4 regions of the Kluyvera sp. CRP genome follow, and region 1 is predicted to be linked to each of the others. Evidence: predicted binding sites of a transcription regulator. Region 1 holds the regulator's gene; each other region holds the start of a gene.
The links. Region 1 encodes CRP, which controls carbon source genes, mostly activating them, when cyclic AMP is high. Its sites were predicted from a motif close to ATGTGANNNNNNTCACAT; they were not measured.
Positions count from the first base shown of each region.

Region 2: the regulator CRP is predicted to act here: its motif matches at 4,524-4,541, upstream of azuC (stress response protein AzuC).
Region 3: the regulator CRP is predicted to act here: its motif matches at 2,905-2,922, upstream of cdd (cytidine deaminase).
Region 4: the regulator CRP is predicted to act here: its motif matches at 3,900-3,917, upstream of hpt (hypoxanthine phosphoribosyltransferase).

Region 1 is NZ_CP082841.1:1,559,266-1,567,294, forward strand. Features, by position in the region: gene ppiA (peptidylprolyl isomerase A) at 1-152, shown strand, start outside; gene pabA (aminodeoxychorismate synthase component 2) at 249-812, shown strand; gene K7B04_RS07205 (aspartate aminotransferase family protein) at 897-2,114, shown strand; gene K7B04_RS07210 (YccS/YhfK family putative transporter) at 2,107-4,182, opposite strand; gene crp (cAMP-activated global transcriptional regulator CRP) at 4,237-4,869, opposite strand; gene K7B04_RS07220 (OsmC family protein) at 5,174-5,578, shown strand; gene K7B04_RS07225 (phosphoribulokinase) at 5,629-6,492, opposite strand; gene K7B04_RS07230 (YheU family protein) at 6,558-6,776, opposite strand; gene K7B04_RS07235 (hydrolase) at 6,773-7,795, opposite strand.
Region 2 is NZ_CP082841.1:4,215,122-4,223,150, forward strand. Features, by position in the region: gene araG (L-arabinose ABC transporter ATP-binding protein AraG) at 1-910, opposite strand, end outside; gene K7B04_RS19985 (arabinose ABC transporter substrate-binding protein) at 973-1,953, opposite strand; gene K7B04_RS19990 (DJ-1/PfpI family protein) at 2,257-2,814, opposite strand; gene K7B04_RS19995 (non-heme ferritin-like protein) at 3,447-3,950, shown strand; gene K7B04_RS20000 (DUF2766 family protein) at 4,021-4,272, opposite strand; gene azuC (stress response protein AzuC) at 4,354-4,443, opposite strand; gene K7B04_RS20010 (MFS transporter) at 4,654-6,078, shown strand; gene K7B04_RS20015 (RpiB/LacA/LacB family sugar-phosphate isomerase) at 6,142-6,780, opposite strand; gene K7B04_RS20020 (HD domain-containing phosphohydrolase) at 7,069-8,029, shown strand, end outside.
Region 3 is NZ_CP082841.1:4,531,138-4,539,166, forward strand. Features, by position in the region: gene K7B04_RS21535 (aromatic acid/H+ symport family MFS transporter) at 1-541, opposite strand, end outside; gene K7B04_RS21540 (LysR substrate-binding domain-containing protein) at 712-1,635, shown strand; gene K7B04_RS21545 (CidA/LrgA family protein) at 1,760-2,158, shown strand; gene K7B04_RS21550 (CidB/LrgB family autolysis modulator) at 2,158-2,853, shown strand; gene cdd (cytidine deaminase) at 2,983-3,867, shown strand; gene sanA (outer membrane permeability protein SanA) at 4,055-4,771, shown strand; gene mglC (galactose/methyl galactoside ABC transporter permease MglC) at 4,837-5,847, opposite strand; gene mglA (galactose/methyl galactoside ABC transporter ATP-binding protein MglA) at 5,863-7,383, opposite strand; gene mglB (galactose/glucose ABC transporter substrate-binding protein MglB) at 7,458-8,029, opposite strand, start outside.
Region 4 is NZ_CP082841.1:159,349-167,377, reverse strand. Features, by position in the region: gene cueO (multicopper oxidase CueO) at 1-729, shown strand, start outside; gene K7B04_RS00800 (hypothetical protein) at 852-1,376, shown strand; gene K7B04_RS00795 (glucose/quinate/shikimate family membrane-bound PQQ-dependent dehydrogenase) at 1,451-3,841, opposite strand; gene hpt (hypoxanthine phosphoribosyltransferase) at 4,046-4,582, shown strand; gene can (carbonate dehydratase) at 4,676-5,338, opposite strand; gene K7B04_RS00780 (ABC transporter ATP-binding protein) at 5,440-6,366, shown strand; gene K7B04_RS00775 (ABC transporter permease) at 6,363-7,133, shown strand; gene K7B04_RS00770 (PTS sugar transporter subunit IIA) at 7,245-7,685, shown strand; gene K7B04_RS00765 (polysaccharide deacetylase family protein) at 7,749-8,029, shown strand, end outside.

The DNA.
Region 1 (8,029 bases):
AGCGTGATTTTGGCTACGCGGTATTCGGTAAAGTGGTGAAGGGCATGGACGTGGCAGATAAAATCTCCCAGGTGCCGAGCCACAACGTTGGGCCGTACCAGAATGTGCCGACCAAACCGATTGTGATCCTGTCGGCGAAGGTGCTGCCGTAAGTCAGGCCGGGCGGCGTCAGGCATGAGGCTGCCGCCCGTATCGCTAAAGCACTCCACACTCGGTAGAATGGCGGCAGATAAATGACCGGAGCCGCCATGATCCTGCTGATTGATAATTACGATTCCTTTACCTGGAACCTCTACCAGTATTTTTGCGAACTGGGGGCCAGCGTGGTGGTCAGACGTAACGATGACATCACCCTTGATGACATCGAGCAGCTGGCGCCTGAAAAAATCGTGATCTCACCCGGCCCCTGCACGCCGGACGATGCCGGTATCTCTCTTGATGTCATCCGCCACTACGCGGGCATCCTTCCTATCCTCGGTGTTTGCTTAGGCCATCAGGCCATCGCGCAGGCGTTTGGCGCGCGTATCGTTCGCGCACAGCAGGTCATGCACGGCAAAACGTCGCCAATTACCCATCAGCAGCAGGGCGTTTTTCGTGGTTTGAATAACCCGTTGACCGTGACCCGCTATCACTCTTTGCTGATTGATCCCGATACGCTGGCCGACTGCTTTGAGGTTACCGCTCGCAGTGAAAGCGGGGAAATCATGGGCATTCGTCATCGCGAGTGGGATCTGGAGGGCGTTCAGTTCCATCCGGAAAGCATTCTTAGCGAACAAGGGCACCAGCTACTGGCCAACTTTCTCCAGCGATAGTAGTTGCTATGATGTGATTTTTTATGCATATTTTGTGGATAGATTTTCACACTCATTGCTGCATCGTTTGAAGAAGGGCATGACATGGTAAACAAACAACCTGCGATCACCCGCGCGACCTTCGATCAGGTCATTTTGCCAATCTATGCACCGGCGGAGTTTATTCCGGTGAAGGGAAAAGGCAGTCGCGTCTGGGATCAGCAAGGCAAAGAGTACGTTGATTTTGCTGGCGGTATCGCGGTGACGGCGCTGGGCCACTGTCATCCGGCGCTGGTTGAGGCGCTGAAAACCCAGGGTGAAACCCTGTGGCACACCAGCAACGTGTTTACCAACGAACCGGCGCTGCGTCTGGGCCAGAAGCTGGTTGACGCCACATTCGCCGAGCGCGTGGTGTTCATGAACTCCGGCACTGAAGCCAACGAGACCGCCTTTAAACTGGCGCGTTACTACGCTTCAACCCGCCATAGTCCGTATAAAACCAAAATTATCGCCTTCCATAACGCCTTCCACGGGCGCTCGCTGTTTACCGTCTCCGTCGGCGGTCAGCCAAAGTACTCCGACGGTTTCGGCCCTAAACCTGCCGATATTGTTCACGTGCCGTTTAACGATCTGCACGCGGTGGAAGCGGTGATGGATGACCACACCTGCGCGGTGGTGGTGGAGCCGATTCAGGGCGAAGGCGGCGTGCAGGCGGCGACACCTGAATTCCTCAAAGGGTTGCGCGACCTGTGTGACAAGCATCAGGCGCTGCTGGTCTTTGATGAAGTGCAGAGCGGCATGGGGCGTATCGGTTCACTGTTTGCTTACATGCACTACGGCGTGACGCCGGACATTCTGACCAGCGCTAAAGCGCTGGGCGGCGGCTTCCCGGTCAGCGCCATGCTGACAACCAACGATATTGCCAGCGCTTTCCACGTCGGTTCGCACGGCTCTACCTACGGTGGTAACCCGCTGGCCTGCGCGGTCGCCGGTGCGGCCTTCGATATTATCAACACGCCGGAAGTGCTGAACGGCGTCAATGCTAAGCGCGAGCGGTTTGTTCAGCATCTGCAACAGATTAACGCGAAATACGATGTCTTCAGCGATGTGCGCGGGATGGGGCTGCTGATTGGCGCCGAGTTGAACGCGAAGTACAAAGGCCGCGCGCGCGACTTCTTGTATGCGGCAGCGGATGTCGGTGTGATGGTATTGAATGCCGGCCCGGACGTGATGCGCTTTGCCCCCTCGCTGGTGGTGGAAGAGGTGGATATCGACGAAGGTATGCAGCGCTTTGCCCAGGCCGTCGCGAAAATTGTTAGCTAGTTTGCCGCTTTAACCAGCCGCCGTGCCGTGGGCGCTGGCGCCAGGCCACCGACGAAATAGTGTGCATGGTGTTCAGGTGCCCCAGAATTCGCTGGAGATGCTGTTCCATGGTGCTTAACGGCCCGTGGGACAGTGAATCCGGCGCTTCCATAATGTTGACCTCGCCACTGCTCCCCGCTTCATCGTATTCCAGACGCTGCTGACAGCGTTGTAGAGCAATCTCACACGACTCCAGGTACTGCTGCGCCAAATCAGGCGTCAACATATTGTGCTCGCGCGCCAGCGTCGTCATGGCATTGATGTGCTCGACGATAAACTGGCTGTGGGTCACCCACAGTTTCATATCTTCAAGATAACGTGAATTAAAGCCCGGCTCCTGCATCGCCTGGTTCAGCGTGTTGTACAGCGTGTTGTGTGCCTGGTTGACGCGCATGCGCTGGTAGGCCAGCTTCGGTGCCTGTGGGTCGGGGCTGAGGATCAGGCGGATAGCGTCCTGATCGGCCTCCAGCGCCGCCTGGGCGTTCTGGCGCAGCTGGCCGCTCTGCCACTGCGGCCATAGCCAAATCATGCCGCCAAAGGCGATCAGGCAACCAATGATGGTGTCGATAAAGCGGGCGACAATAAACTCTTCGCCATTAAGCGTCAGGATTTGCAGGGTGTACACCGCGGTGATGGTAAAGCCGACGGTCGCCCAACCGTAGCTGCGACGAATAATCAGGTAGCTCACTAACGTCACTATCAGCATGCCCGTTAGCGCCCAGCCCTGCGGCGTGTGGAAGTGCAGGGCCACGGCGGCAATCACCAGACCGGCAAGGGTACCCGCTGCTCGGTGGAAAATTCGCACCCGGGTCGCGCCGTAACCGTTTTGTGTGACCAGCAGCACCGTCATCAGGATCCAGTACGGTTTCGGCAGGTGCAGCGCCGCGCCCATCAGGCTGGCGATGCTCAGCATCACGCTGAGACGCGCGGCGTTACGCAGGGCGGGAGAGCGCAAAGAGAGGTAGCTTTTTAACGCCGGGAACAGCGGCAGACGGCGTTCTTTGTCGGCCATCAGGTTACGCGGGTACAGCGGGCGCTGGGAGCGTAGCACGCGGGCAATGCGGCTGAAGTGCCAGGCACAGAACTGACCCACCGGGTTATCCGGGTGCTGGTCGGCAATTTTCTCCAGCGCGCCAATCTGTTTATCCATGTTGAAGCGGGTAGGGTAGCGGTGATAGAGAATATCGTCCGCCAGCACGCGCAGGCGTGCGGCTACCGTCTGGGCATTCCAGCGGATTACCGCTTCCGCATGGCTGCGTTCAACCAGCTTCTGCACCTCTTCCGGCTGATGCAGGCTGACGGAGATATGCTCCTGCAAATCCAGCCCAACCTGGAAAGCGCGCAGCAGCCGCTTGTAGTCATTGTGCTGGTTCGCCGCCAGCATGTGCAGTTGCTGGTAGCACTGGGAAATCAGGTCCACCACCTTTTGCTGGCGAGTCAGCAGCGGCGGCAGCGCGGTGGTGGGATCGGTATGCTGGGTGAGCAAGCTGTATTTGGCTTCGCAGTAGTCGGCAAGCTGACGGTAAAGCAGGCTGAGCGACTCGCGTAGCGGCTGCTCGCGCCACATCCAGAACCACCACCAGTTGAATAGCCCGTACCATAATGTCCCCAGCGCATAGATCAATAATGGCTGCCAGATGGGCATATTCCCTGCCAGGCTGAGGGTAAAAATGGAGGCAATTAGCGAGGCGGGCAGCAGTCGTCCGTGTAGCGCGCTGATCTCTGCCGTGACGCCAAGCAGCAGCGCTAGCCCGGTCAGAATCAGTGGCAAAGGCACATCGCGCGCCAGCAGCAGCTGAACGGCGAGACTACATCCGGCGAACAGGCAGCCGCCGATGATCAGACGCTTGAAGAAACGCTTATGCGGGGTATCAAGCCCGGCAATGTTGCAGCAGGCGGGCACCAGCGAGAACAGCAACCCCTGCTGGAGGTGGCCGAGCAGTAGACCAATGGCAACGGGCAGACACAGCACCAGCGTTTGCCGCAGTGCATAGTTGACTTCCGGGTGGTAAATCAGCCTGCGCCACATAGGGGGAAAACAAAAACGGCGTACTGCATGACGCAATACGCCGTTTGGGCTGGATTAGCGGGTACCGTAAACGACAATGGTTTTGCCGTGTGCGGAGATCAGGTTCTGATCTTCCAGCATCTTCAGGATACGGCCCACGGTTTCACGAGAGCAGCCGACGATCTGGCCGATTTCCTGACGGGTGATTTTGATCTGCATCCCGTCCGGGTGGGTCATTGCGTCAGGTTGTTTTGCCAGGTTCAGCAGGGTCTGAGCGATACGACCGGTGACGTCGAGGAACGCCAGGTTGCCGACTTTCTCAGAGGTAACCTGCAGACGACGCGCCATTTGCGAAGAGAGACGCATCAGGATGTCCGGGTTAACCTGGATCAGCTGACGGAATTTTTTATAAGAGATTTCAGCAACTTCACAAGCGGTTTTTGCCCGTACCCACGCGCTGCGTTCCTGGCCTTCTTCAAACAGGCCTAACTCACCGATGAAATCGCCCTGGTTGAGGTAAGAGAGGATCATCTCTTTCCCTTCTTCGTCCTTGATGAGTACTGCCACTGAGCCTTTTACGATGTAATACAGCGTCTCTGCTTTTTCACCCTGGTGAATCAGCGTGCTCTTCGATGGGTACTTATGAATATGGCAATGAGACAAGAACCATTCGAGAGTCGGGTCTGTTTGCGGTTTGCCAAGCACCATGCGCGGTTATCCTCTGTTATAAGCTCTTCCCGGCGGCAAAAGCATTGCGGCCACCGGTTGCAATAGTATCCTTCCCGTTACCTGGGAAGTCGGCTGTCGAATACTGTCGCAGCCTGTAATGTGATGTCCTCTGCATACATGCAGTACGTTTATGTATTACCGTAGCATCCTGACTGTTTTAGCATAGCTTTAGCCGTGTGTCTCCTGGTGTCTCGCTTCAGCATGACGTCGATCGCCTTCCATTGCGAGAATTGTTATGTGCGCGTAATCTGAGAAGAAAATTGCAACCTTGGAGTTAAAAATTATGCAAGCGCGTGTGAAATGGGTTGAAGGGCTGACCTTCCTCGGTGAGTCCGCTTCTGGACACCAGATCCTGATGGACGGCAACTCTGGCGATAAAGCGCCAAGCCCAATGGAAGTGGTGCTGATGGCCGCGGGCGGCTGTAGCGCCATCGACGTGGTGTCTATCCTGCAGAAGGGCCGCAACGACGTGACCGACTGCGAAGTGAAGCTGACCTCCGAGCGTCGTGAAGAAGCGCCGCGCCTGTTCACCCACATCAATCTGCATTTTATCGTCACCGGTAAAGGGCTGAAGGATGCGGCGGTTTCCCGTGCGGTGGATCTGTCTGCCGAGAAGTACTGTTCTGTTGCGCTGATGCTTGAAAAAGCGGTGAATATCACCCACTCCTACGAAGTGATCGAAGGGTAATTCCTCGCACGCAGCGAATCCCTCGCCCCTGTGGGGTGAGGGTTCGTGCATTAGTTTCGCCCTTCCATCATACGCTGCACCAGCGGTGTCATGATCAATTCCATCGCCAGCCCCATCTTCCCGCCGGGAACCACCAGCGTATTCATATGCGAGATGAATGAGCCTTGCAGCATGGCCAGTAGCCACGGATAGTCGATGTTGTCGAGATTGCGGAAGTGAATCACCACAAAGCTTTCGTCCAGCGACGGAATGCCCTTGGCGGCAAACGGGTTAGAGGTATCGACCGTCGGCACGCGCTGGAAGTTGATATGGGTGCGGGAGAACTGCGGCGTGATGTAGTTGATATAGTCTTCCATCGAACGCACCACGGAATCCATCACCGCTTCGCGGGAATGTCCGCGTTCGCTGGTGTCGCGGATCATCTTCTGGATCCACTCAAGGTTAACGATTGGCACCACGCCGACCAGTAGATCGACGTGGCGGGCGACATCATGCTGTGGCGTCACTACGCCGCCGTGTAGCCCTTCGTAGAACAGCACGTCGGTCGGTTCTGGCAGCGGCTGCCAGGGGGTAAACGTGCCGGGTACCTGATTCCACGGTACCGCTTCGTCGTAGGTATGCAGATATTTACGCGACTGCCCTTTACCGCTCACGCCATAGTCGCGAAAGGTTTGTTCCAGCAGGCCGAAGTCGTTGGCATCCGGACCAAAGTAGCTAATATGGCGGCCCAAATCACGGGCTTTACGAATGGCCATATCCATTTCCGGACGGGTATAGCGGTGGAAGCTGTCGCCTTCCACTTCTGCCGCGCGCAGGTTGAGTTGAGCAAAGATTTTACGGAAGGCGAGGCTGGTGGTGGTGGTCCCCGCGCCGCTGGAGCCGGTAACGGCAATAACCGGATGTTTGGCAGACATGCGAATAACTCCCTGAAAAGACGACAAGGGAAGCGTGGTAAACGCCTCCTGCCGTTAGAGTATAGTTAACCGCGAAATTGGTTACGGGGCATGATGTTGACGGTCTCATGAAGCTCAGACCAGACCAGCACCGCTTCGCCTGTTTGTAGCTGGTGTTTTACGTCGGCGACCTTTTGCGCAAGTGAACGTTCATATTCACCATAATCAGTGCCTTCGCGCAAGACAAAGCTTTCAATCAGGTTGTCCAGCGTCTCCGGGTCGATATCCTGCCAGGGAATAATCATGCTTTTGCTCCCAACCAGCGCATCAACCAGGCGGGAATGCGTTTTTCCAGCCACATTTCCGGGTGGCGCAAAGTGCCGCCGATAAAACCTACGTGACCACCGTATTCCGTCAACTGGTACTCCACGTTCTCCGGCAGCTCTTCCTGTGCGGGGATGGAGTGGTGATCCATAAACGGATCGTCCTTTGAGTGGATGATCAGCGTCGGCTTGGTGATCTTGCTTAAGATCGGCATCGCGCTGCACTGGCGGTAATAGTCAATGGCATCGGCAAAACCGTGGATCTTCGAGGTAATCGAATCGTCGAACTCGCGGATGCGGCGCATGCTTTTCAACTGACGCAAATCGACCGGCAAAGAGCCGGGATAGGCCTTCAGCTTGCGGGCTGCGTTGCCTTTTAGCAGGTTGAGCAGATAGCGCTGATAAACGCGTGAAAAGCCTTTATCCATGTGGTAGCTACAGGCTTCCAGCATAAACGGCGCCGAGACAATCACGGCGGCATCGATGGGCACTTCGTCGCCTTCTTTGGCGAGCAGGCAGGCCAGCATGTTGCCGCCGAGCGAGTAGCCCACTGCCGCAGTCGGGGCGTGACCATATTCGCGCGCCAGCCAGTGCAGGAACCAGGTGCCGTCTTCCGTTTCGCCGGAGTGGTAGATGCGGTTCAGACGGTTAGGCTCGCCGCTACAGCCACGGAAATGCATCACCACGCCCAGCCAGCCCTGCGCTTTCGCTGCATTGATAAGGCCATGCGCGTACGGGCTATACAGGCTGCCTTCCAGACCGTGAAACACCACCAGACGCGGCTTATGGCGCGCGGCCTGCGGATCTTCGCTCCACGCCAGATCGACAAAGTCGCCGTCCGGCAGTTCAAGGCGCTGCCAGTGCGGCGTGAACTGCACCTTACGGCGGATAAGACGCGGCAGCATGGTCTGCAAATGACGATTGCTGACGCCGCGCATCGGCACGAAGTCGGCGCTGCTTTGGGTGTCGATGTTGAGATCGTGGTGGGTGGTTTCAGTCATGTCTACGCGATGTTTACTCGTTAATCTGCCGCCTACTATACCGTCACTTTGCCATTGTGTTTATGAAAATGAGGCACAGGTAGTCGTTTTTATCCCTTTGGGTTCTGATCCTTATCACAAATTGTTACTTCAATTATTACTCTCAAGCTAATGATTCTCTCCTACGCTTAATTGATGACTTTCTCACCAGGGTTCACACTCTTAGCTGTGTTAAGCAATCAAAATGATTAGCTG
Region 2 (8,029 bases), 2.5 Mb from region 1:
CGAAGATCCCCTTCATTAGCTCGCTACGTCCGGCACCCACCAGGCCGAACAGACCCACGATTTCACCGCTGCGAACGGTCAGCGAAATCGGCGTGCGCACGCCCGGCGCTTTCACCTGCGATAGACGCAGACGCTCTTCACCGTACTGACGCGGCTGCCAGCCATAGATATCGCCAATGTCACGCCCCACCATCGCCTGCACCAGACGATCGTGGCTCACCTCCATCATATCGGCAAAGGTACAGACATAGCGGCCGTCTTTAAACACGGTGATGGCATCGCTCAGCGCGAAGATCTCTTCCATGCGGTGAGACACATAGATGATCACTCGCCCCTCTTTGCGCAGCTCACGGATGACCCGGAACAGGTTGTCTATCTCGCGCGCGGAAAGTGAACTGGTTGGTTCATCAAAAGCGATGACCTTGGCGTTACGCGCCAGCGCCTTGGCAATTTCGACCATCTGCCATTGGCCAATCGATAGATACTTCAGCGGCGTATCGGGATCGATGTCCAACCCCAGATGTTCAAGCTGGATACGCGCTTCATAGTTCAGCAGTTTGCGGTTAACAATACCGCCGCGACTCGGCAATTGGCCAAGATAGATATTTTCCGCCACGGTCATTTCCGGGACGAGATGCAGTTCCTGGTAAATAATCGCGATACCCGCGTTCAGCGCCGCAGTGGTATCAGCAAAAGAAATCTCTTCTCCGCGCAGCGCCAGCGTGCCGGACGTCGGGGCATAGTTACCGCTAAGAATTTTCAGCAGCGTCGACTTGCCCGCACCGTTCTCGCCCATCAGCGCATGTACCTGGCCGCTATAGCAATCAAAGCTAATATCGGACAGCGCCTTTACGCCGGGGAAAGTTTTGCTGATACCGCGGAAAGAGAGATAAGGGGTAGACTGTTGCATCGCAACCTCCACAATGACACGATCCTTCTCCTCCCGCCTGGCGGGAGGAGAACCAACAGGACTCAGAGGCCTTTTTTCGCCAGCTCTTCTTTGAAGTTGTCGCGGGTAATCAGCACGACATCCGTCACCGCAGTAAATTTCGGTGGTTCTGCGCCTTTCTCCACCCAGTTGTAGAGCAGCTCGCTGGTTTTGTAGCCGTGAATGTCCGGGCTCGGCAGCAGCGAGCCAAAGAAGCCGGTAGCCTGCGCTTTTGACAGTTCGTTCACCGCATCCACGCCGTTAATGCCGATACCGATGACGTTAGCCGCTTTGAATCCCTGACCTTCCGTTGCGCGTACGCCGCCGAGCACGGTGTTGTCGTTCATGCCAACAACCAGCCACTGCTTCACTTCCGGATGCTGTACTAACAGCGAGTTACCGGCATCGAACGCGCCGGGTATATCATTCGATTTGGTGGGCACCTGATAAATCTGCTTTTCCGGGAAACCGGCTGCCTTCAGCGCGTCCATAGAACCCGACGTACGGCGGCGCGCGGTATCCAGTTCGTTGGCGGTAATGGCCATCACGCCGGTGGTTTTCACGTCCCAGCCGCGTTTTTGCATCTCCTTATACAGCTCCTGCCCCTGGCGCGCGCCAATTTCGCTCGCCGCCATCATCACCAGCGGCACATCATCCATCGGTTTGCCTTTGGCGTTGACGAACTGATCATCGACGGTGATAACCTTCATGTCGTAGCCGCGCGCTTTCGCCACGATAGCGGGCCCTAATTTTGGATCTGGCGTACAAATAACAAAACCTTTGGCCCCACTGGCCGCCAGGCTATCAATAGCATTGAGGGTTTTCTCACCGTCCGGAACGGCAATTTTAATCACATCAAAACCAAGGTCTTTGCCGGCTTTATCGGCAAATTTCCATTCCGTCTGGAACCAGGGTTCTTCCGGTTGTTTTACTAAAAAACCAAGCTTTAAATTCTCGGCCATAGCCGATTGTGACATAACCGCCGCCAGCCCGATGGCCGCCAGCGCTTTCGTAAATTTGTGCATGGTTAACTCCAGCCTTAATGTTCTTTTATGTAGGGAAAATCAGACAAACCATTTAAATCGGACATAAAACAAAGTATTAGCTGCACAATTAACAGCGTTAACTATGTTGAAACATTAATAGCCAGGAATTAACCATTCAGAAGAGAGCGCCATCACACCCCTGAATTACAGTAAGGTGATGCATAGATTCAGCAGATAAGTACATATAAAAAACGCGAATTGTCAGACAATTCGCGCAGAGAGAATAGCTTATTTATCTATATCCTCAGCGAAGATATATCTTTCTCTGAGGTGGCCGATTAATTACCAGCGGTAATAAATATGATCGGCGTGGTCGCGCACCGGCGCTTCATCGCCCAGCAGACGTGCCGCGACGGTAAAGGCAAAGTCAAAGACATGACCGAATCCTTTACCGCTAATCAGATTGCCGTCTTCAACCACCGGCGCATCAACGTATTCCCCGTTTTTCACGTCCTGCCACAGATCACCGGAGCAGACATAGCGACGGCCTTTCAGCAGATCATTGCCGGCCAGCACGCGCGCAGCGGCTGAGCAGATTGGGCAGATCAGTTTGCCCGCGGCATCGTGGGCAGCCACAAAATTAATCACGTCTTTGTTCGCCGCCAGATTCACGCTCCCCTGCGGGCCACCCGGCAGGACGACAGCGTCGTACAGGGTATCAAGACGTTCTGCCAGCGTGGCGTCAGCCACCATCGGGATATCGTGATAACTCACCACCGCGCGTGACTCAGCGCACGACACCAGCTCAACACCAATATGCAGACGGCGCAGGATATCGATAGTGACAATCGCTTCCCCTTCTTCAAAACCCGGGGCCAGCAGTACAGCAACCTGTTTCATTTTAACTCCTGTAAATTAATATAAACGAATCCCTCCTGGTGACGAATGGGGAAGGATTTGGCGTACTCGTCATGACGCGAACATAATCCTCTTGCCGGCCATTATCAAAAATGATCTAAAACAAATTTGCCATCATTCTAATATTGGGGAGCCGACATATATCATGATATATAAATAAGAATTATTATTCGCGATGCACTATTGATAGCAAATAATGCGTAACGCGCCTATCTGAGCCATCGTTATCCGGTTGAAAATCAGAGTTAGATCACACTTCCTGATGTACGTAATGCAACATAGAATTCGTATGTTAACAAAGCCTTACGCAGAGTATACCGGAAAGTTACATTCTCTATAATTCATAGGGTTACGAAAATAATATTTTGCGAATTAAGATATTAGCAATATAGGTTGTAACGAAACGTAAAAAGCGGCTCATGAGAGTTTTCTTATACCAAAACTAAGAGTATTCTTTTTTCTGAACACAAGAGGAATTATATCTTTTGTTCATGGTTGAAGACTACGAGTAATATGTAGTTACACTCCAACGCGTAAATAGCGCATGGTTAGCGGCTATTAAGATACTATGCGGTATCACGCGTATCGTTCCTACCAGTAATAAGGATATTTGTATGGCAGTTCCAGGAATGGTTCAAAAGCTTAATGCTCAGATGAATCTCGAATTTTATGCATCTAATCATTATTTGCGTTTGAGCGAGTGGTGCTCAGAACATCGACTGAATGGTACCGCGACGTTTTTACGTTCACGGGCACAATCCAGCGTAACGCAAATGATGCGTGTGTTCGATTATATGAAAAAATCTGGCGCTTATCCGGTCGTGAAAGCTTTTGAAACCCAAGAAGATAAGTGCGCCACCCTCGAAGATCTTTTCCTGAAAACCATTGAAGATCACGCGCAGCGCAGCTCTACGCTGTCTGAGTTGACTGAACAGGCAAAAGTGCTTCATGACGATAACACCCTGAGTTTCCTCAACGCACTGGAAGAAGAGCAGGAACAGGATGGTATCTTGCTGAAGACCATTCTGGATGAAGTGCGCAGCGCGCGTAAAGCGGGCCTCTGCATCCAGCAAACGGACCAGCATCTGCTGAACATCGTTAACCAACAGCAGCATTAATTACGCAACAAGGGCGGCCATGGCCGCCCTTGTTCTTTCTGAACTTAGTCCTGAGGACGTCAATTCCGGATCAGTGCGTCGCATCCTGTGGCGTAAACTTCAGCTCAATCAGCGCAATCGCTTTCTGAATCGCCCGCAACGTTACCGGATCGGCCCCCGCCGGATGAGTGGTAAAGTCAATCGCTTTCAGCTGGGTAGCCATCTTTTCACGAATTTCAACTGGCGCGATAACATCGATAACGTCGAGGATCTGTTTGATAACGAGTTGGCAGGCGACAACGTCGGAAACCAGTTCATCGTTCGGGGTGAGGTTCTGAGACATTTTTTGCTCCTGTTTTGCGGAGCGTAATAGTAACCTACTTTTGCTGAAGATAAAAAAAACCTGCCGCAGCAGGTTTTTTTATCAGAACATAGCGCCTGGCGGTACGTCTTTGAAAGTCTTGCAATAGTTCTCGAACATGCTTTTGAGGATTTTACGCATGCGCTGTTTCATGTTGATGCTCCGGTTTTTGTTATGCAGGTGTTATTGTCTTTAGGTACATAATATGAGCACCATCACAAAAATCAACCATTTTGAGAGTTAAATCACATAATAATTATCATACATGTTAAATTTACAAAGAAATTGTTATGAAAATCTGTCACTTGCAGCATCTACAAAATCTATAAATTTTACGTATTAATTTGATAGGGTAACGCAACGATGAATGAGCCTCTCCAGGCCCAGGCGAGCCGTGGGGTATCCCCTGCAGCGCTGCTTGTGGCCGGTGCATTCTTTATGGAGTTCCTCGATGGGACGGTGATTGCCACCGCCCTGCCAGATATGGCGAAAACCTTTGGCGTGGAAGCCGTCGATCTTAATATCGGCATTAGCGCCTACCTGATCACGCTGGCCGTACTCATACCGGCCAGCGGCTGGATAGCGGACCGCTTCGGCGCGCGCACCATATTCAGCCTCGCGCTCGCCATTTTCACCGTCTCTTCCGTATTTTGCGGCCTCGCCACCAGCGCTCACGGTTTCGTGGCCATGCGTATTCTACAAGGCGTAGGCGGCGCGCTGATGGTTCCTGTCGGGCGGTTAGCCGTCCTTCGTACCACGCCAAAACACCTGCTCATCACCGCCATTGCCACGCTCACCTGGCCCGCGCTGATTGCGCCGATTATCGGGCCTCCGCTGGGTGGATTTATTACCAAAGTGGCCGACTGGCGCTGGATATTCTTCATTAATGTCCCGTTGGGCATTATCGCCATCCTGCTGGCGTTGCGGATTATCCCCAACATCCGCGACGATGAGCGGCGGCCATTCGATCTACCGGGTTTTCTCGCCACCTCGGTGTCAATGGTGAGCCTGGTCTACGCGATGGAACTGCTGGGCGCAGAGAAGATGCAGGGCGGCTTAATCATCACGCTACTGCTGCTTGGCAGCGCCACTTTTTACTATGCGCTGTCCCATTTCCGCCGCAGCCCGGCGCCGATGATCCGAATGGATGCGCTCAAGGTGCCCACTTTCCGCGTCACGATGTACGGCGGTTCATTGTTCCGCGCTTCCATCAGTGCCGTACCGTTCCTGCTTCCCCTACTCTTTCAGGTCGGTTTTGGTATGGATCCGTTCCACTCCGGCCTGTTGGTGCTGGCGGTGTTCGTGGGCAACCTGACGATTAAGCCGGCCACCACTCCGCTCATTCGCTGGCTGGGCTTCCGCCGCCTGCTGTTGATTAACGGTGCGCTGAACGTGCTGGCGCTGGTCGCCTGCGCCTTCCTGACACCGCAGACGCCGGTATGGGTGATTATGCTGGTACTGTACCTCGGCGGCGTGTTCCGCTCGATTCAATTTACCGGCGTCAGCACGCTGGCGTTTGCCGACGTACCCTCACCGCAAATGAGCTATGCCAACACGCTGTTCAGTACCGCCAGCCAGCTGGCGATTGGCCTGGGTATCACACTCGGGGCGATTGGGATTCGTATCGGTGAGAAACTCAGCGCCGTACTGGATCTCAGCGCGGTACCCGGTATCAGCTTCCGTCTGGCCTTTGTCTTTATCGCGCTGATTTGCCTGGTGGGGATGATAGATACCCTGCATCTGACGCGAGACGCGGGCAGCGCGGTGTCGAAGAAAGCCAAAGCCTGAGTTCACGGCATAAAAAAACCCACGCCAGAGCGTGGGTTTTTATTAGAAAGGAGAACGTCTGACTTACGCCAGGATCTCGCGAACAAAGGCTTCGATTTCTTTGTTCTGGCAGTTTTCAAAGAAGCATTCCTGGAAACGCTGACCGGAGACGGCAGTTTTCACCAGCGCCGGGTCGATAGCGCGCAGAGTATCCAGATAGTTCTCTTTCACCACCGCCGCTTTAACCTGGTTCAGGATACCGGCGTTACGAACCTGAGGTTCTTTACGCTCTGGCGGGTAGCCTTCACCGTTACGACCGGTGAACGCTTTTTCAAACATATAGCGAACGTTCAGTTCCGCACCCCAGCCAAAACCTTTGGCGAAGGCCAGAGACAGCGCGTTACCGTTGTTGATCTGGGCAAACAGGAAGGCGTCTGCTGGATCCAGGCAGTAGCCACAAACAACGCCCGGGTGGATGTTCAGGGACATCAGCGCACCCTGACCGGTACCACAGCCAGTGACGACGAAATCTACCGCTTTAGAGTTCAACAGGATGCTGGCCATGATACCCAGGTGAATGTAGGTCAGGTGATGATCGTTTTCATCGCTCATGCCCACGTTGTAGACCGGGAAGCCTTTTTCATCGGCAACGGCTTTTAACTCATGATGAATAGTCGCGTTCTTGCTGGCCTGGCTGTTTTCCATCATCAGTGCAATTTTCATTCTTTCCTCTCCTGAAAGCTACGCGGGATTTCCCGCAGTCGTTCGATTACGTTACAGTAACCTTACTACCAGACAAACGCACTTTCAAATTTTATGAAAAATGGTTTTACTTTTTACTGAGGCGGTCACACTTTTGGCCTATGCCGGATAGATAAATCATTACATAAACCATTATTTTTTTACTGTTACCAGGCCACACGGTGGTCTAAACTGACTTAAGGGCAATAATGGGCCCACAAAATATACGCTATTAAATGGATAAAATAGTCTTCGCAAAGGAACTGACTTGTGACACAGAACTGCCGATCTCTTCGACGCGGGCTGGGTCTCCTTGTTCTACTGACCCTGTTGCTCGTTTGCACGACTCGCGCTCTTGCCGTACCGCCACAAAAAGTCAAAACGGCTTCCACCGTCCCTGTCTGGATACTCGATGCCGATAATTTTGAATTCTGGCGCGACGACCACGGACAGTTTCGCGGGTTCTATCCCGAACTGCTGCACGCCATCAATTCACGCTACGGCTATAATCTGACCCTGCAGCCCATTGACGGCACCACGTTCGAACAGCGCTTCAGCCATCATGACTACGGGCTCTACGCCAGCGTGCTGCAAACCCGTGAACATCTGAAGAATACAATCCTTTCCTTACGCCTGCTCGAAAACACCATCGTTACCGCCAGCATCACTCGACAAGCCAAGACCGTACAAGACCTAAACGACACAAGAGTCATTTTCCGCCGGCACGATCCGACCCAGACGATCGTCAAGCAAGCTTATCCCTCCCTGACATTTCAACAGATCATCGAGGTCGACAGCAGTAAAGAGGCCTTGCAAATTCTGCGCAGCGGCGGTGCCGATTTCTATATCAATGAAGACAGAGAAATCGGCAGCCCACAGTACTACTACACCATTTCTCGTCCATTTGATTCACTGCGTATCACCGCCTCATTCGGGATAAGCCCGGAACTCATTTCACTACGCAACAACATCAATCAGTTGATTAACGAGTGGCAGCAAAACGGCAAGCTTCAGGCGCTGGAAGAGCAAAGCCAGATAGAGTTTCTCCGCCATAACCTCATCATCACCCCCGAAGAGCGCAACTGGTTACAGGAAAATCGTCTGACGCTGTGGCTGCCGAAGAATGAGAACTTCTCTCCCATTATCTGGAAAGACAATCAGGGATATCACGGCAGCGCCATCAGCATGGTTAACGATCTTCGCGATCTGCTTAATATCAACGTTGACGTTC
Region 3 (8,029 bases), 2.2 Mb from region 1:
GCACCAGAATGCCGTGCCAGCCAATCACCGCCACCAGCTGCGCGCTGACGATACCGCCGAGCGCCGAACCGAGGGTAAAGCCGCAGAACATCAGGGTGACCAGCGCACCGCGACGGCGGGACGGCAGATATTCCGAGGTCATAGTAATGGTGTTAGGCATCGCGCCGCCGAGGCCGAGGCCGGTTAAGAAGCGCAGTACAATTAACATTTCCAGATTGGGCGAGAAGGCTGACAACAGGCTGAAGAGGCCGAACAGCGCGACGCACCATTCAATCACCCGTTTACGCCCAAGCTTGTCGGAGAGCGGGCCACACAGCAGCGCGCCTGCGGTCAGGCCCAGCAAACCGGCGCCAAACAGCGGGGCAAGATCGGCGGCGCTCAGTTGCCAGTGTTCACGAATGGCCGGGGCGATAAAGCCGATGGCGGCGGTATCAAACCCGTCCATCATCACCACCAGGAAACAGCAAATAATGACGCGCCACTGCATCGCGCCGATAGGGGCGGCGTCGATTAGCGCCTGAAGTTCACGTCGTTGCGTCATAGGGAGGGCCTCGGTAAATGCAGGTTATCCATTTCGCCGTTCGCGCGTCTGGCCCGAACGGCACAGGGTAAGATGTTTCTTTTTTTGCTTTTATGTTGCCATTTTGTGATAAGAGAAATGAGTTGTACAATGGCATTTCATGCTTAACCATAACCAGGAGGTTATACCTGATGGCGGACTGGACGCAGAAACTGAAGCTACATCATTTGCATATCCTGGTGGCGCTCGGCGAGCAGGGAAATCTCACCCAGGTGGCGAAAAGAATGCACATCACGCAGCCCGCGCTGTCGAAGTGGCTGACCCAGTTTGAGGAAGAGTTGGGTCTGACGCTGTTCGAGCGACACAGTAAAGGGTTACGTCCGTCGGAAGGCGGCAAGCTGCTGCTTCAGCACGCCCAGCGGCTAATCAACGATATCGAACGTTCACAGTTTGAGATGGAGCGCTTTAAGCAAGGCGGGCTGGTTGGCAGCCTGAAAATTGGCTGCTCGCCGGTGGCCACCGACTGCGTTTCCCAGGCGATTTTCCCACTGCTGGCCGAAATGCCGACGCTACATCTGAATATTGAAGAAAAGGTAATGACGCCGCTGCTGCATGATTTACAGTCCGGCGTGGTGGATGTGGTGGTGGGGCGTATCGGCGGCCGGGCGCTGGAACTGCCGCTGAACTATGAAGTGCTGTATACCGAACCGGTGTGCTTTGTGGCGCGCACCGACCATCCACTGGCGCGCCTCCCCAGCCTGACCTGGAACGATCTGGCCCCGTGGCGCTGGATAGTCTGGCCAAACGGCACGCCCATCCGCCAGAGTATCGATAATGCGCTGGTGGAAAACGGCGTGATGTTGCCGGAAAATACCATCGAATCGGCGTCCATGAACATCAGCGTTAACCTGCTGCAAAGCAGCGATATGATTTCGATTCTCTCCTTACGTCTGGCCGAACGCTATCAACGTCAGGGACAGCTCTCGATTCTGGCGCTGCCGCGCATTGAGCAGAAAGGCAGCGTTGGCGTATTCTGGCGCAAGAAGGATCTCCCGTCGCTGGCGCTGAGCCGTTTTCTCCACTTTTTATCGCATCCGGTACACCATGAGGGCTAACCTGCGGACAGATGGCTGATGTTCCGCTTATCTATATCAGCTATGCTCAGATTTCATGTTGTGATCGGTAGCACATTTCAGGGTTTAATTGTATGATGAATGCATTCCACCAAAGGTGAATCCCATGCTCAAATCACTGAATATTATCTGGCAATACCTGCGTGCATTCGTGCTGATTTACGCCTGCCTTTATGCCGGAATTTTTGTTTCTTCGCTGCTGCCCATCACCATCCCCGGTAGCATTATCGGCATGCTTATCCTGTTCGTCCTGCTGGCGTTGCAAATTCTGCCCGCCAAATGGGTCAACCCCGGTTGCTACGTGCTTATTCGCTATATGGCGCTGCTGTTTGTGCCGATTGGCGTTGGCGTGATGCAGTATTTCGCGCTGCTCAGCGCGCAGTTTGGCCCGGTGGTAGTCTCCTGCACGATCAGTACCCTGGTGGTGCTGGTCGTGGTGAGCTGGAGCTCACATCTGGTACACGGGGAACGTAACGTCGTTGGGCAAGAAGAGGCGAAAAAATAATGCTCCATTATATATGGTGGTCGCTGCCGCTGACCCTGGTTGTCTTTTTTGCCGCCCGTAAGCTGGGCGCGCGTTTCAAAATGCCGCTGCTCAACCCGCTGCTGGTTTCTATGGTGGTGATTATTCCGTTCCTGATGCTGACCGGCATCCCGTACGACCACTATTTCAAAGGCAGCGAAGTACTGAACGACCTTCTGCAACCGGCGGTGGTCGCCCTCGCCTACCCGCTGTACGAACAGCTGCACCAGATTCGCGCGCGCTGGAAATCCATCATCACTATCTGCTTTATCGGTAGCGCGGTGGCGATGATTACCGGCACCACCGTGGCGCTGATGATGGGCGCATCGCCGCAAATTGCCGCCTCTATTCTGCCGAAATCGGTCACGACCCCGATTGCGATGGCGGTGAGCGGCAGCATCGGCGGTATTCCAGCCATAAGCGCGGTGTGCGTGATTTATGTCGGGATCCTCGGCGCGGTGTTTGGCCATACGCTGCTGAATCTGATGCGCATTACCACTAAAGCCTCACGCGGCCTGTCGATGGGCACCGCGTCGCACGCCCTCGGTACCGCCCGCTGCGCGGAGCTGGACTACCAGGAAGGGGCGTTTAGTTCACTGGCTTTGGTCATTTGCGGGATTATTACCTCGCTGATCGCACCGTTCCTGTTCCCGATTATTCTGGCGGTCGTGGGATAAAACGAGACAAATCACACATTTTTGGTTGAGATTGCATGCGTTGCACTAGCAATGAGATATTGATCACTTATTGTCGCGTTCGTGCCCCGTACACTACGATCCCATTACATTGTTATGAGGCACAACGCCATGCATCCACGTTTTCAATCTGCTTTTACGCAACTGGCGGCAGACCTGCAGACCGCTATCGCTCCGCTGTTAGCCGATCCGCACTTCCCTGCCCTGTTAAGCGCCGGGCAGGTCTCATCGCTGCAACAGGCGACGGGGTTGGACGAAGACGCGCTCGCTTTCGCGCTCCTGCCACTGGCGGCCGCTTGCGCCCGCGCAGACCTCTCTCACTTTAACGTTGGCGCGATTGCCCGCGGTGTCAGCGGCACCTGGTATTTCGGCGGCAACATGGAATTCCTTGGCGCGACCATGCAACAAACGGTTCATGCCGAGCAAAGCGCCATCAGCCATGCCTGGCTGCGCGGTGAAAAAGCGCTGCAAGCGATTACCGTCAACTACACGCCGTGCGGCCACTGCCGTCAGTTTATGAACGAGCTGAACAGCGGACTGGCGCTGCGTATCAATCTGCCGGGCCGTCAGCCACACACGTTGCAGGATTACCTGCCGGACGCCTTTGGCCCGAAAGATCTGGAGATCAAGACCCTGCTGATGGACGCACAGGATCACGGTTATCCGCTCGAGGGCGACGCACTGGCACAGGCTGCGATTCGAGCCGCGAATCAGAGCCATACCCCGTACAGCCAATCGCCGTCTGGCGTCGCGCTGGAGTTACGCGATGGCACCATTTTCAGCGGCAGCTACGCTGAAAACGCCGCGTTTAACCCGACGCTGCCACCGTTGCAGGGCGCACTGAACCTGCTGAGCCTGAACGGCTACGACTACCCGGATATTCAGCGCGCCATTCTGGCAGAACGCGCCGACGCGCCGCTGATTCAGTGGGATGCCACCGCCGCAACGCTGAAAGCGCTCGGCTGCCACAATATCGATCGCGTTCTGTTGGCATAACCCAATAAGCGCAGCGCCATCAGGCTGACTGGCGCGGATTGCCGGATGGCGGCTTTGCCTTATCCGGCCTACAAACGGTAATCCGCCTCCGTTGTCTAATTTCCCCGCAATTAAACGATGGTTTCTTGCGCTTGCCCGACGGGTAAAGTAGCCTGATGTCTCCCTCGTCCACGGTTGAGCCAAGTTCATGTTAAAGCGTGTGTTATACAGCCTGTTAGTCCTGTGCGGCCTGCTGCTGTTGACCGTGCTGGGTCTCGATCGCTGGATGAGCTGGAAAACAGCGCCCTACATCTATGACGAGCTGCAAGATCTCCCCTACCGTCAGGTGGGTGTGGTGCTCGGCACCGCGAAGTACTATCGCACCGGCGTGATCAACCAGTATTACCGTTACCGTATTCAGGGTGCCCTTAACGCCTACAACAGCGGCAAGGTCAACTATCTGCTGCTGAGCGGCGATAACGCGCTGCAAAGCTATAACGAACCGATGACCATGCGCCGCGATCTGATCAAAGCTGGCGTGGCGCCGGAAGATATCGTGCTGGATTACGCCGGCTTCCGTACGCTCGATTCCATCGTCCGTACCCGTAAAGTGTTCGACACCAACGACTTCATCATCATTACCCAGCGCTTCCATTGCGAACGCGCGCTGTTTATCGCCCTGCATATGGGCATTCAGGCGCAGTGCTATGCGGTGCCATCACCGAAAGATATGTGGAGCGTTCGTCTGCGTGAATTTGGCGCCCGCTTTGGCGCGCTGGCCGATCTTTACCTGTTTAAGCGCGAGCCGCGCTTCTTAGGCCCGCTGATCCCGATTCCTGCCCAGCAGGAAGTACCGGATGATGCGCAGGGGTACCCGGCGGTAACGCCGGAGCAGCTGCTGGAACTGCAGAAGAAAAAATCCTGATAACCTCAACGCTTAAACGTAAAAAAGCCCGGTTCAAACGCCGGGCTTTTTGCCTAATGTATATGTTATTTCTTACGCGCGTATTTCAGTGAATCCAGCGCCACCGCGAAGATAATAATCGCGCCTTTGATAATGTACTGCCAGTACGGGTTGACGCCGATATAGGTCAGACCGTAGTTGATAACGGTGAAGATGATAACACCGGTCACCACGCCGAGCACCGTACCCACGCCACCGCTGAATGAAACCCCACCCACCACGCAGGCCGCGATAGCATCCAGTTCGTACATAAAGCCGAGGTTGTTGGTTGCTGAGCCGATACGACCCGCTTCCAGCATCCCGCCGAAGGCGTAGAACACGCCTGACAGCGCATAAATCACCAGCAGGTTCAACGCAACGTTCACACCGGAGACTTTCGCCGCTTCCGGGTTGCCGCCGATAGCGAAGATGTTTTTACCAAAGCGAGTCTTGTTCCACAGGATCCAGACAAACCCAACGGCAATCAACGCGTAGAAGGTAATGTACGAAAGGCGGAAGCTACCGAGTGCGACAAACCCTTGCGTGAAGGTCGAGAAGCCGCTGTCAAAGCCGGAAATCGGCGACGCGCCCACGAAGTCGTAGTACAGGGAGTTAATGCCGTAAACGATGATCATCGTACCCAGCGTGGTGATGAACGGCGTCACGTTCAGGTAAGCGATGATAATCCCGTTAATCAGGCCGATCACCGCGCCAATCGCGCAAACAATCAGGATGACTACAAAGATTGGCATGGTCGCCATTTCCGGGAAAACCTTGTTGGCGTTTTCCATCGACTGCAACAGCGTCGCGGCAATCACCGCCGCGAGGCCGACCTGACGACCCGCCGACAGGTCGGTACCCTGGGTCACAATCAGCCCGGCAACGCCGAGGGCAATAATAATACGTACAGAAGACTGAGTCAGGATGTTACTAAGGTTCAACAAACTTAAGAAAGTTGGGTCCTGGATAATAATAATAGCCAGCAGAACCAAAAGAACAACGTAAATACCGCCATCTTTCAGATAAGTGAGAAAGCTTTTTTTATTTAACGCACTCATGTCGAGCCCCTGAAATTAAAGGTGCAATGACGCAAGACGGAGAATTTCGTTTTGCGTTGCGGTTTTCGTTTCTACAATTCCGGCAACCAGGCCATTACTCATGACAAGGATACGGTCAGTAATACCCAGCAGCTCTGGCATTTCTGAAGAAATAATAATGATCCCTTTATCTTTCTTTGCCAGCTCGGCGATTAATTGATAAATTTCAAATTTTGCACCCACGTCGATACCGCGAGTCGGCTCATCCAGCATCAGAATTTCAGGCTGAGTTAACAGCCAGCGTCCAATAATGACCTTCTGCTGGTTACCGCCGGATAACGAACCAATTTGCGTGTGATGCCCTGGGGTTTTTACGCGCATCGAGTCGATAACCCATTGGGTATCGCTCTTCATACGTGAATTATCCAGCAGGCCGACTTTGTTTTTATAACTCTTGATATTCGAAATTAAAGAGTTAAAGCCAATATCAAGGTAAGCATAAATACCGGTTGAGCGGCGTTCTTCGGTAACAAGCGCAAAACCGTTATTAATCGCTTCGTTGGCGCTATGGTTGTTGATTTTCTTACCGTGCAGGGTAATGGTCCCGCTCGACTTTTCACGTACGCCAAACAGCGTTTCAACGATATCGGTACGCTTGGCGCCCACCAGCCCGGCGATACCGAGGATTTCCCCTTTACGCAACTGGAACGATACGTCGCGAATCGACGGCTGGCGCAGGGATGTCAGGTGCTGCACGTCGAGGATCACTTCCCCCGGTACGTTCTGCCTGTCCGGGAAGCGCTGGTTTAGCGAGCGCCCTACCATCATGGCGATGATCTTGTCCATATCCAGCCCTTCCAGCGGCTGGGTAGCAATCCACTGCCCGTCGCGCAGAACGGTGATTTCGTCGCACAGCTGGAAGATTTCTTCCATTTTGTGCGAAATATAGACGATGCCGCAGCCACGATCTTTCAGCTTACGGATAATGGTGAACAGATGGTTCACCTCTTTCTCCGTCAGCGATGAGGTCGGTTCATCCATAATCACGATTTTGGCGTTATAGGAGAAGGCTTTAGCGATTTCAATCATCTGCATCTGCGAAACAGATAACGTGCCCACGCGCGCACGCGGGTCAATATCAATATCCAGCTCGTCAAAGATGGCTTTGGTATCGCGATACATTTTGTCCTGATCGACAAACATGCCTTTGGTGGGATAACGCCCCAGCCACATGTTATCCATCACAGAACGTTGTAATACCAGGTTCAGTTCCTGGTGGACCATCGAAATACCGTTTTCCAGCGCCTCTTTAGCGGAATGAAAATCGATTTCCTTGCCCTGGAAGAGAATGCTGCCGGAATCTTTTTGATAGATCCCAAATAGGCATTTTAATAACGTTGATTTGCCCGCACCGTTCTCACCCATTAATGCATGGATAGAGTGTGGACGAACTCTCAGGTTAACATTATCGAGTGCTTTTACGCCGGGAAAAGACTTGTTGATCTGGCTCATTTCCAACAAGAATTCACCTGACGGCTCTCTATTATTGTTGTCCATATATATACCTGGCCGCGATAATTCTGAGTCAGTATTTATGGGGCACACGGATGTGCGCCCCATATATTTAAAGATTACTTACCGGTGAATTGGCTAAGGTTATCTTTATCTACGCCAACGTATGGAACGCGGACGATTTTGTTTTCAATTTTCCAGGTGGTGCCATCAGCGGCGCCTTTACCTTCAGCCAGGTTTTTCGCCAGGTCGAAAGTGGCTTTCGCCTGGTTGTTGGCATCGTTCAGCACGGTACCGGCCATCGCACCCGATTTAACCAGCGCCAGCGCTTCCGGCAGGGCATCGACGCCAAACACCGGGATAGAAGATTTGTTGTGTGCTTTCAGCGCTTCAACCGCACCCATCGCCATCGCGTCGTTGTTGGCAATCACGACTTCAATTTTGTTGGCGTTCGGGCCAGACAGCCAGGCGTCCATTTTATCTTTCGCCTGGGCGGTATCCCACATTGCGGTATCCAGCTGCAGCTGCTGGGTTTTCAGGCCTTTGTCGTTCAGCTCTTTGATAACGTAGGTGGTACGCGCTTCCGCATCCGGGTGACCCGGTTCGCCTTTCAGCAGTACGAACTGAATCTGACCGTCTTTGTTCAGGTCCCAGTTCGGGTTCGCCGCCCAATGCTTAGCAATCAGGTCGC
Region 4 (8,029 bases), 1.4 Mb from region 1:
CGTTTTGAAGTGCTGGTGGATGCGCGCGATGGCACAGCATTCGACCTGGTAACGCTGCCGGTCACCCAGATGGGGATGGCGGTTGCGCCGTTTGATAAGGCCGTACCGGTGCTGCACATCCAGCCGATCGGTATTCCCGGCTCTGGTACGCTGCCGGATACGCTGGCGAAAATGCCCGCGCTGCCGTTACTGGACGGCCTGACCGAGCGTAAGCTCCAGCTATCGATGGACCCCATGCTCGATATGATGGGCATGCAGGCATTGATGAAGAAATACGGCAATCAGGCGATGGGCGGAATGGATCATGGCGACATGATGGGCCACGGCGGTATGAAAATGGACCACGGCAATATGGGCCACATGCAGCACGGTGAAGGCGGGTTCGATTTCCATAATGCCAATAAGATCAACGGTAAAGCCTTTGATATGAATCAGCCGATGTTCGCGGCGGAAAAGGGCAAGTTTGAGCGCTGGGTGATTTCCGGCGAGGGCGACATGATGCTGCATCCGTTCCATATTCACGGTACCCAGTTCCGCATTTTGCGGGAAAACGGTCAACCACCGGCGACGCATCGCACGGGCTGGAAAGATACGGTGCGCGTGGAAGGCGGCGTGAGCGAAGTGCTGGTGAAGTTCGATCATGAGGCCCCGAAAGATCAGGCCTATATGGCGCACTGTCACCTGCTGGAGCATGAAGATACCGGCATGATGCTGGGCTTTACCGTCTAGCGAGAAACCGGGTAGTGGCGACGCTACCCGGTAACGGCTGAAGGGCGATACAAATTTGCGTCGTATCAAATGGATAAATTAAATATATACTCGTGTGGCTAACAATTAATCACGAGGTGAACATGTCTCTCTTTGGTAAGGTTCTGGCAGCGTCTTTGGTCATGATGGTGGCGGTGTCAGCACAGGCTGACATGAAGATGGAACGTAAAAACATTCCCGAGCTGAAGTTGAGCATCGAGATCCCGCAGGCGTTCACGCCGATGCCTGACGATATGGCAAAAATCAAATACCCGTCAGAAAACCGTCCGCAGGTTATTTATAGTGATGAACGTGGAAAAGCATCCTTGGGGGTGAGTAACGGACGTCACGCGCTGCCCGCAGATAAGCTCGATGTGGCAAAGGACGCGACGCTGAAAATGCTGAGTAACTATAAGCCGCAGGCGGAATCCGTGACGGTTGATGGGCATAAAGCATGGTTGATTACCTTCCGCTCTCAGGCGGCGGATACGGACATTCTGAATATGCTGCTGGTGGCGTCTGAAAACGATAAAGCGGTTCAGGCGGCATTTAATATGACGAAAGATCTGGTGGGGCAGTATCAGGAGGCGGCCAGGGCGTCGCTGCTGTCGATTAAGTTTGATAAATAATTGCGTATTTCCCCGGGCCACAAAAAGCGCGTGACCCGGGAGTGAGGATGCCGACCCAAGGGTCGGCATTTTATTTACTTCGCGTCGTCAGGTAACGCGTAGGCCACGATGTAGTCGCCCATTTTTGTGCCAAACGAACCGTGACCGCCCGCGGAGATGACCACGAACTGCTTGCCATTGACCTCATAGGTCATCGGCGTCGCCTGGCCGCCTGCTGGCAGACGTCCTTGCCACAGTTTCTCACCGTTGCTCATATTGTAAGCGCGCAGGTAGTTATCGGCGGTTGCAGCGATAAACAGCACGTTACCGGCGGTGGAAATCGGGCCGCCCAGCATTGGCATCCCCATGTTGAACGGCAATGGAATCGGCAGCGGGAACGGCAGGCTATCCTGCGGCGTACCCAGACGTTTTTTCCATACCACTTCATTGGTTTTCAGATCCAGCGCGGAGATATAACCCCAGGCTGGCTGTTTGCACGGCAGTCCGAACGGAGAGAGGAACGGGTTCAGCGTCACGCCGTACGGCACGCCATACTGGGGCTGGATACCGGCTTCGGTACCGCTACCTTTCGCGTCCTTCGGCTGCTCCATCGGGTTGCCTGGGCCGCGTGGAATCAGTTTAGAGACGAACGGCAGCGCCATCGGGTTGGCAATTGCCACCTGACGGTTCGGATCGACGGAGATACCGCCCCACTCAAACATCCCCAGGTTACCCGGGAACACCAGCGTGCCTTGCTCGGACGGCGGGGTGAAGATGCCTTCATAGCGCAGCTGATGGAACATCACGCGGCACACCAGCTGGTCAAACATGGTGGCGCCCCACATGTCTGCACCGCTCAGGTCTTTCTTCGGACGGAAGCTCAGGTCAGAGAACGGTTGGGTTTTGGTGACGTAGTCGCCTTTCGCTGCGCCCTGCGGGACCGGTTTTTCCGGTGCCGGGACGACCAGCTCGCCGTTACGGCGATCCAGCACGAAGATGTTGCCGGTTTTGGCCGGTGCGTAGATAACCGGTACGTTTTTGCCATCGACGGTGATGTCTGCCAGCGTCGGCTGGGACGGCATATCCATGTCCCACAGATCGTGGTGAACGGTCTGGTAGCTCCAGGCAAGTTTACCGGTGGTGGCGTTCAGCGCCACAATGGAGCTGGCAAAGCGTTCCTGTTCCGGTGTACGGTTGCCGCCCCAGATATCCGGAGTAGTAACGCCCATCGGCAGGTAGACCAGGTCCAGCTTCGCATCGTAGGCCGCGGGTGCCCAGGAGTTCGGCGAGTTGAAGGTATAATGCTGGCCGGGTTGCGGAAGGGCGTTAGGATCTTTCGCGCCCGGGTCAAAGGCCCACAGCAGTTTGCCGCTGTTGACGTCGAAACCGCGAATCACGCCAGACGGCTCACGGGTTGAGAAGTTGTCGGTAACCGCGCCGGCAATCACAATCACTTTATCGGTGATGATCGGCGGTGAAGTCGGTTCATACATCCCTGGCGTGGTAACCGGCATATCGGTTTGCAGGTTCAGAATGCCTTTGTTTGCAAAGGATTCACACAGCTTACCGGTCTCGGCGTTGAGGGCAAAAATTCGGCCATCGTTCACCGGCAGAATAATACGGCGCGGGCAATCGGACACCACGTCAGGCGAGGCGTTTGCCGCCGTCGCTTCGTGATAAGACACGCCGCGGCAGGTCACGTGCTGGAAGCTCGGGTCGGTGCCTAACTGCGGGTCGAAGTGCCATTTCTCTTTCCCGGTGGCCGCATCCAGCGCGAACAGACGCTGGTGGGCGGTACACAGATAGAGCATGTCGCCAATCTTAATCGGCGTCACTTCATTGGTGATTTCACCCGGATCGTTTGGCTGCTTCAGGTCGCCGGTGCGGAACACCCAGGCTTCCTTCAGGTTATGCACGTTCTCAGCGTTAATTTGTTTAAGCGGCGAGAAGCGCTGGCCTTCCTGGTTACGGCCATAGGCGGGCCAGTCCTGGTCTGCAATCTTTGAGATAGGCTCTGCTGGCGTGGCGTCGGCGCTCAACGTGCCGTTCACTTCTTGCGGGTCATGGAATCCTGCCCACGTGAGAATAGCGGCGCTGATCAACAGTGCCACCACCAGTGCGCCAACGGCACCGCTGGACGGCACGATCAGGCGACGCCAGACGAACGGCAGAATCAGCCACACGCCGAAGATGACCAGCACGTCGCTACGCGGGGTGAGCGCCCAGAAGTCGAAGCCGACTTCCCACACGCCCCAGATCATGGTGGCGACCAGCAGTACCGCATACAGCCACAGCGCCGAACGTTTACCGCGCCACAGCAGCGCGGTAACGCCTAGCATCACCAGACCGGCGACCGGGTAATACCAGGAGCCGCCAACGGCGACCAGCCAAGCTCCGCCAATCAGAAGATATAAACCACAAAAAGCCGCAAAGAGGGTGGTTAACCTCGCGAGCAGTCGTGGTTGTTGGTTTTTTGTTTCAGCCATAGAAAGGTGTCCGTTTGTTTGTTAATTATTGCTTTCATTTGATTATAGGATTTAACAAGTGTGATCGAAATCACAAAATGAGCTTTATTATCGAATTAGCCGCATTAATCGTTTTGCTGGTATACTTTCTCGCTTGCTGATCAACCTCGCGGCTCTGGGTTAACAGGTTGAGTGATTTACATTTAAAATCATGTGGTTAGTTAAATGAAACATACTGTTGAAGTGATGATCCCGGAAGCGGAGATCAAAGCGCGTATCGCCGAACTGGGTCGTCAGATTAACGAGCGCTATAAAGATAGCGGCAGCGAAATGGTGTTGGTGGGTTTGCTGCGCGGTTCATTCATGTTCATGGCCGATCTGTGCCGTGAAGTGCAGGTACCGCACGAAGTCGATTTTATGACGGCATCCAGCTATGGCAGCGGTATGTCGACCACCCGCGACGTGAAAATCCTTAAAGACCTGGATGAAGACATTCGCGGTAAAGACGTGCTCATCGTTGAAGACATTATCGACTCGGGCAATACCCTGTCGAAAGTGCGCGAGATTCTCGGCTTGCGTGAGCCGAAGTCGCTGGCGATCTGTACGCTGCTGGATAAACCTTCTCGCCGCGAAGTGGACGTGCCGGTTGAGTTTGTCGGCTTCTCCATCCCGGACGAATTCGTGGTCGGTTACGGTATCGACTACGCGCAGCGTTACCGCCATCTGCCGTATGTCGGCAAAGTGGTGCTGTTAGACGAGTAATGCGTGGGTGCCTGATGGCGCTTCGCTTATCAGGCCTACGGCGCAGGCTTGTAGGCCGGGTAAGGCGTTAGCCGCCACCCGGCAATCCCTGCACTACTTATGATTGATATGCTTTAACTTGAGGTTGGAAATCCCGTGGCGGTAACGCTGCTCCAGGGTTTCGCGGCTGGTGGCGGTCACATCGAGATCGCGCAGCAGGCCGTCATGAATACCGTAGGCCCAACCGTGAATCATCACCTTCTGGCCGCGCTTCCACGCAGACTGCATGATGGTGGAGTGCCCCAGGTTATACACCTGTTCCATCACGTTCAGCTCACATAACGTATCCAGACGACGTTCCTGCGGCATCTCGCCCAGCAATGAACTATGTTTGAACCAGATATCGCGGATATGCAGCAGCCAGTTGTCGATTAAGCCCAGCTCCGGGTTCTCTACCGCCGCCTGTACGCCGCCGCAACCGTAGTGGCCGCAGATAATTATGTGTTCAACTTCCAGTACATCAACGGCATACTGCACCACGGAAAGGCAGTTGAGGTCAGTGTGGATAACCAGGTTTGCCACGTTACGGTGAACAAACAGCTCACCAGGCTCAAGACCGGTGAGACGTTCGGCGGGAACGCGGCTGTCGGAACAGCCGATCCATAGAAAGCGCGGTTTTTGCGCTTGCGACAGTTTCTCAAAAAAACCGGGATCCTCTTCTATCAGCATCTTTGACCATAGTGCATTGTTGCTGATGAGTGTATCTATGTCGTTCATGGAAGCGGTAACCCAGTAATTTTCGTTGGGTTAATATAGGGCAAGTCCTGATTTATTAAAACCCAATATCAAGTATCGGAATGTAAGGTAAGCGAAAATCTATGACCATTGCACTGGAATTAGAGCAACTGACGAAGACCTATCCGGGCGGTGTGCAAGCGCTGCGTGGGATCGATCTGAAAGTGGAAGCCGGAGATTTTTACGCGCTGTTGGGGCCGAACGGCGCGGGTAAATCCACCACTATCGGCATCATCAGCTCGCTGGTGAATAAAACCTCCGGGCGCGTCAGCGTCTTTGGCTACGACCTGCAAAAAGACGTGGTCAACGCCAAGCGTCAGCTCGGGCTGGTGCCGCAGGAGTTCAACTTCAACCCGTTTGAAACCGTGCAGCAAATTGTGGTGAATCAGGCTGGTTATTACGGCGTTGAGCGTAAAGAAGCGGTTATTCGCAGCGAAAAATACCTGAAGCAGCTCGACCTGTGGGAAAAACGCAACGAACGCGCGCGAATGCTCTCCGGCGGGATGAAGCGCCGTCTGATGATCGCGCGTGCGCTGATGCATGAGCCGAAACTGCTGATCCTCGATGAGCCGACCGCGGGCGTGGATATCGAACTGCGTCGTTCAATGTGGGGATTCCTCAAGGATCTCAACGATAAAGGCACCACTATTATTCTCACCACTCACTATCTGGAAGAAGCCGAAATGCTGTGCCGCAATATCGGCATTATTCAGCGCGGCGAGCTGGTGGAAAACACCTCGATGAAGGCGCTGCTTTCCAAGCTGAAATCGGAAACCTTTATTCTCGATCTGGCGCCGAAAAGCCCGCTGCCGAAGCTTGAAGGTTATCAGTACAACCTGGTCGATACCTCAACGCTGGAAGTGGAAGTACTGCGCGAGCAGGGGATTAACAGCGTCTTCAGCCAGCTGAGCGCCCAGGGCATTCAGGTGCTGAGTATGCGTAACAAAGCGAACCGTCTGGAAGAGCTGTTTGTTTCGCTGGTTCATGAAAAACAAGGAGATCGCGCATGATGCAGCTTTATTGGGTCGCGCTGAAAAGCATCTGGGCGAAAGAGATCCATCGCTTTATGCGTATCTGGGTGCAGACGCTGGTGCCGCCGGTTATCACCATGACGCTGTACTTTATTATCTTCGGCAACCTGATCGGTTCACGTATCGGTGAAATGCACGGCTTTACCTACATGCAGTTTATCGTGCCGGGCTTGATTATGATGGCGGTTATTACCAACGCTTATGCCAACGTGGCGTCGTCGTTCTTCAGCGCTAAGTTCCAGCGCAATATCGAAGAGCTGCTGGTTGCTCCGGTGCCGACGCATGTGATCATCGCCGGTTTTGTCGGCGGTGGGGTCGCTCGTGGTCTGTGTGTGGGCATCCTGGTGACGGCGGTTTCGCTGTTCTTCGTGCCGTTCCAGGTGCACTCCTGGGTCTTTGTGGCTCTGACATTGATCCTGACGGCGATTCTGTTCTCTCTGGCTGGTTTGCTGAACGCGGTGTTTGCGAAAACTTTTGATGATATCAGCCTGATCCCGACCTTCGTGCTGACGCCGCTGACCTATCTCGGCGGCGTGTTCTATTCGCTGACGCTGCTGCCGCCGTTCTGGCAGGGGCTGTCGCACCTGAACCCGATCGTCTATATGATCAGCGGCTTCCGCTACGGTTTCCTCGGCATTAACGATGTGCCGCTGGCCACCACCTTTGGCGTGCTGGTGGTGTTTATCATCGCCTTCTACATGCTGTGCTGGTATCTCATTCAGCGCGGGCGCGGTCTGCGCAGCTGATTGTGCGTAATTTCCCGGCAGACAGCGTCTGCCGGGAAGTATTCTTTGACAGTCATCACCCCTCTTTATCAATCACTCCGCTAAACTACTTGCCTGCTAAGGAGGCAAGCTATGTTAGGTTGGGTGATTTCCTGCCATGACGATCGCGCACAGGAACTGCTGGATCGTCTGGAAAAAAAGTTCGGGCCGTTACCGCAATGTCGGGCGGTAAATTACTGGCGTGGATTAAGCGCCAATATGCTGAGCCGGATGATGTGTGACGCGCTGCATCAAACCGACTCCGGCGACGGCGTCATTTTTCTGACCGACAATGCCGGGTCCGCGCCTTATCGCGTTGCTTCGCTAATGAGCCATAAGCACAGCGGCTGTGAGGTGATCGCGGGGATTCAGTATTCATTGATTGAGAGAATGGTTTCTCTGAGGGATACGCTCAGCAGTAGCGACTTCCGCAACCGTATTGTTGAGCTGGGAACGCCCGGTGTGACGAGCTTGTGGCACCAACAGCAAAAAAATCCGCCATTTATACTGCTCCATGATTTGTATAAGCCTTAAACATTGGTATTGATCGCGCTTTTGTTACAATAGCGAAGTCGGTTCCCGCTTCGGTTATTGCTCATGGCTATACGCTCGGTTGTTTTTCTTCTGCTCTTCCTCGCTGGTGGCGTGAGCGCCGCTTTGCCTGCCCGTTATATGCAAACCACTGAGGACGCGACGGTCTGGGCACGCATTGGCAATAAAACCCAGACGGTCGGTAACCTGCGCGCCGGGCAGATTATTGCCATTGAGCCGGGCGCTGAAGATTACTACACCTTTAGCTTTGGCTTCGGGAAAGGATTTATCGACAAAGGTCACCTTGAACCCGTGCAGGGGCGGCAGCGCGTGGAGGATGGGCTAGG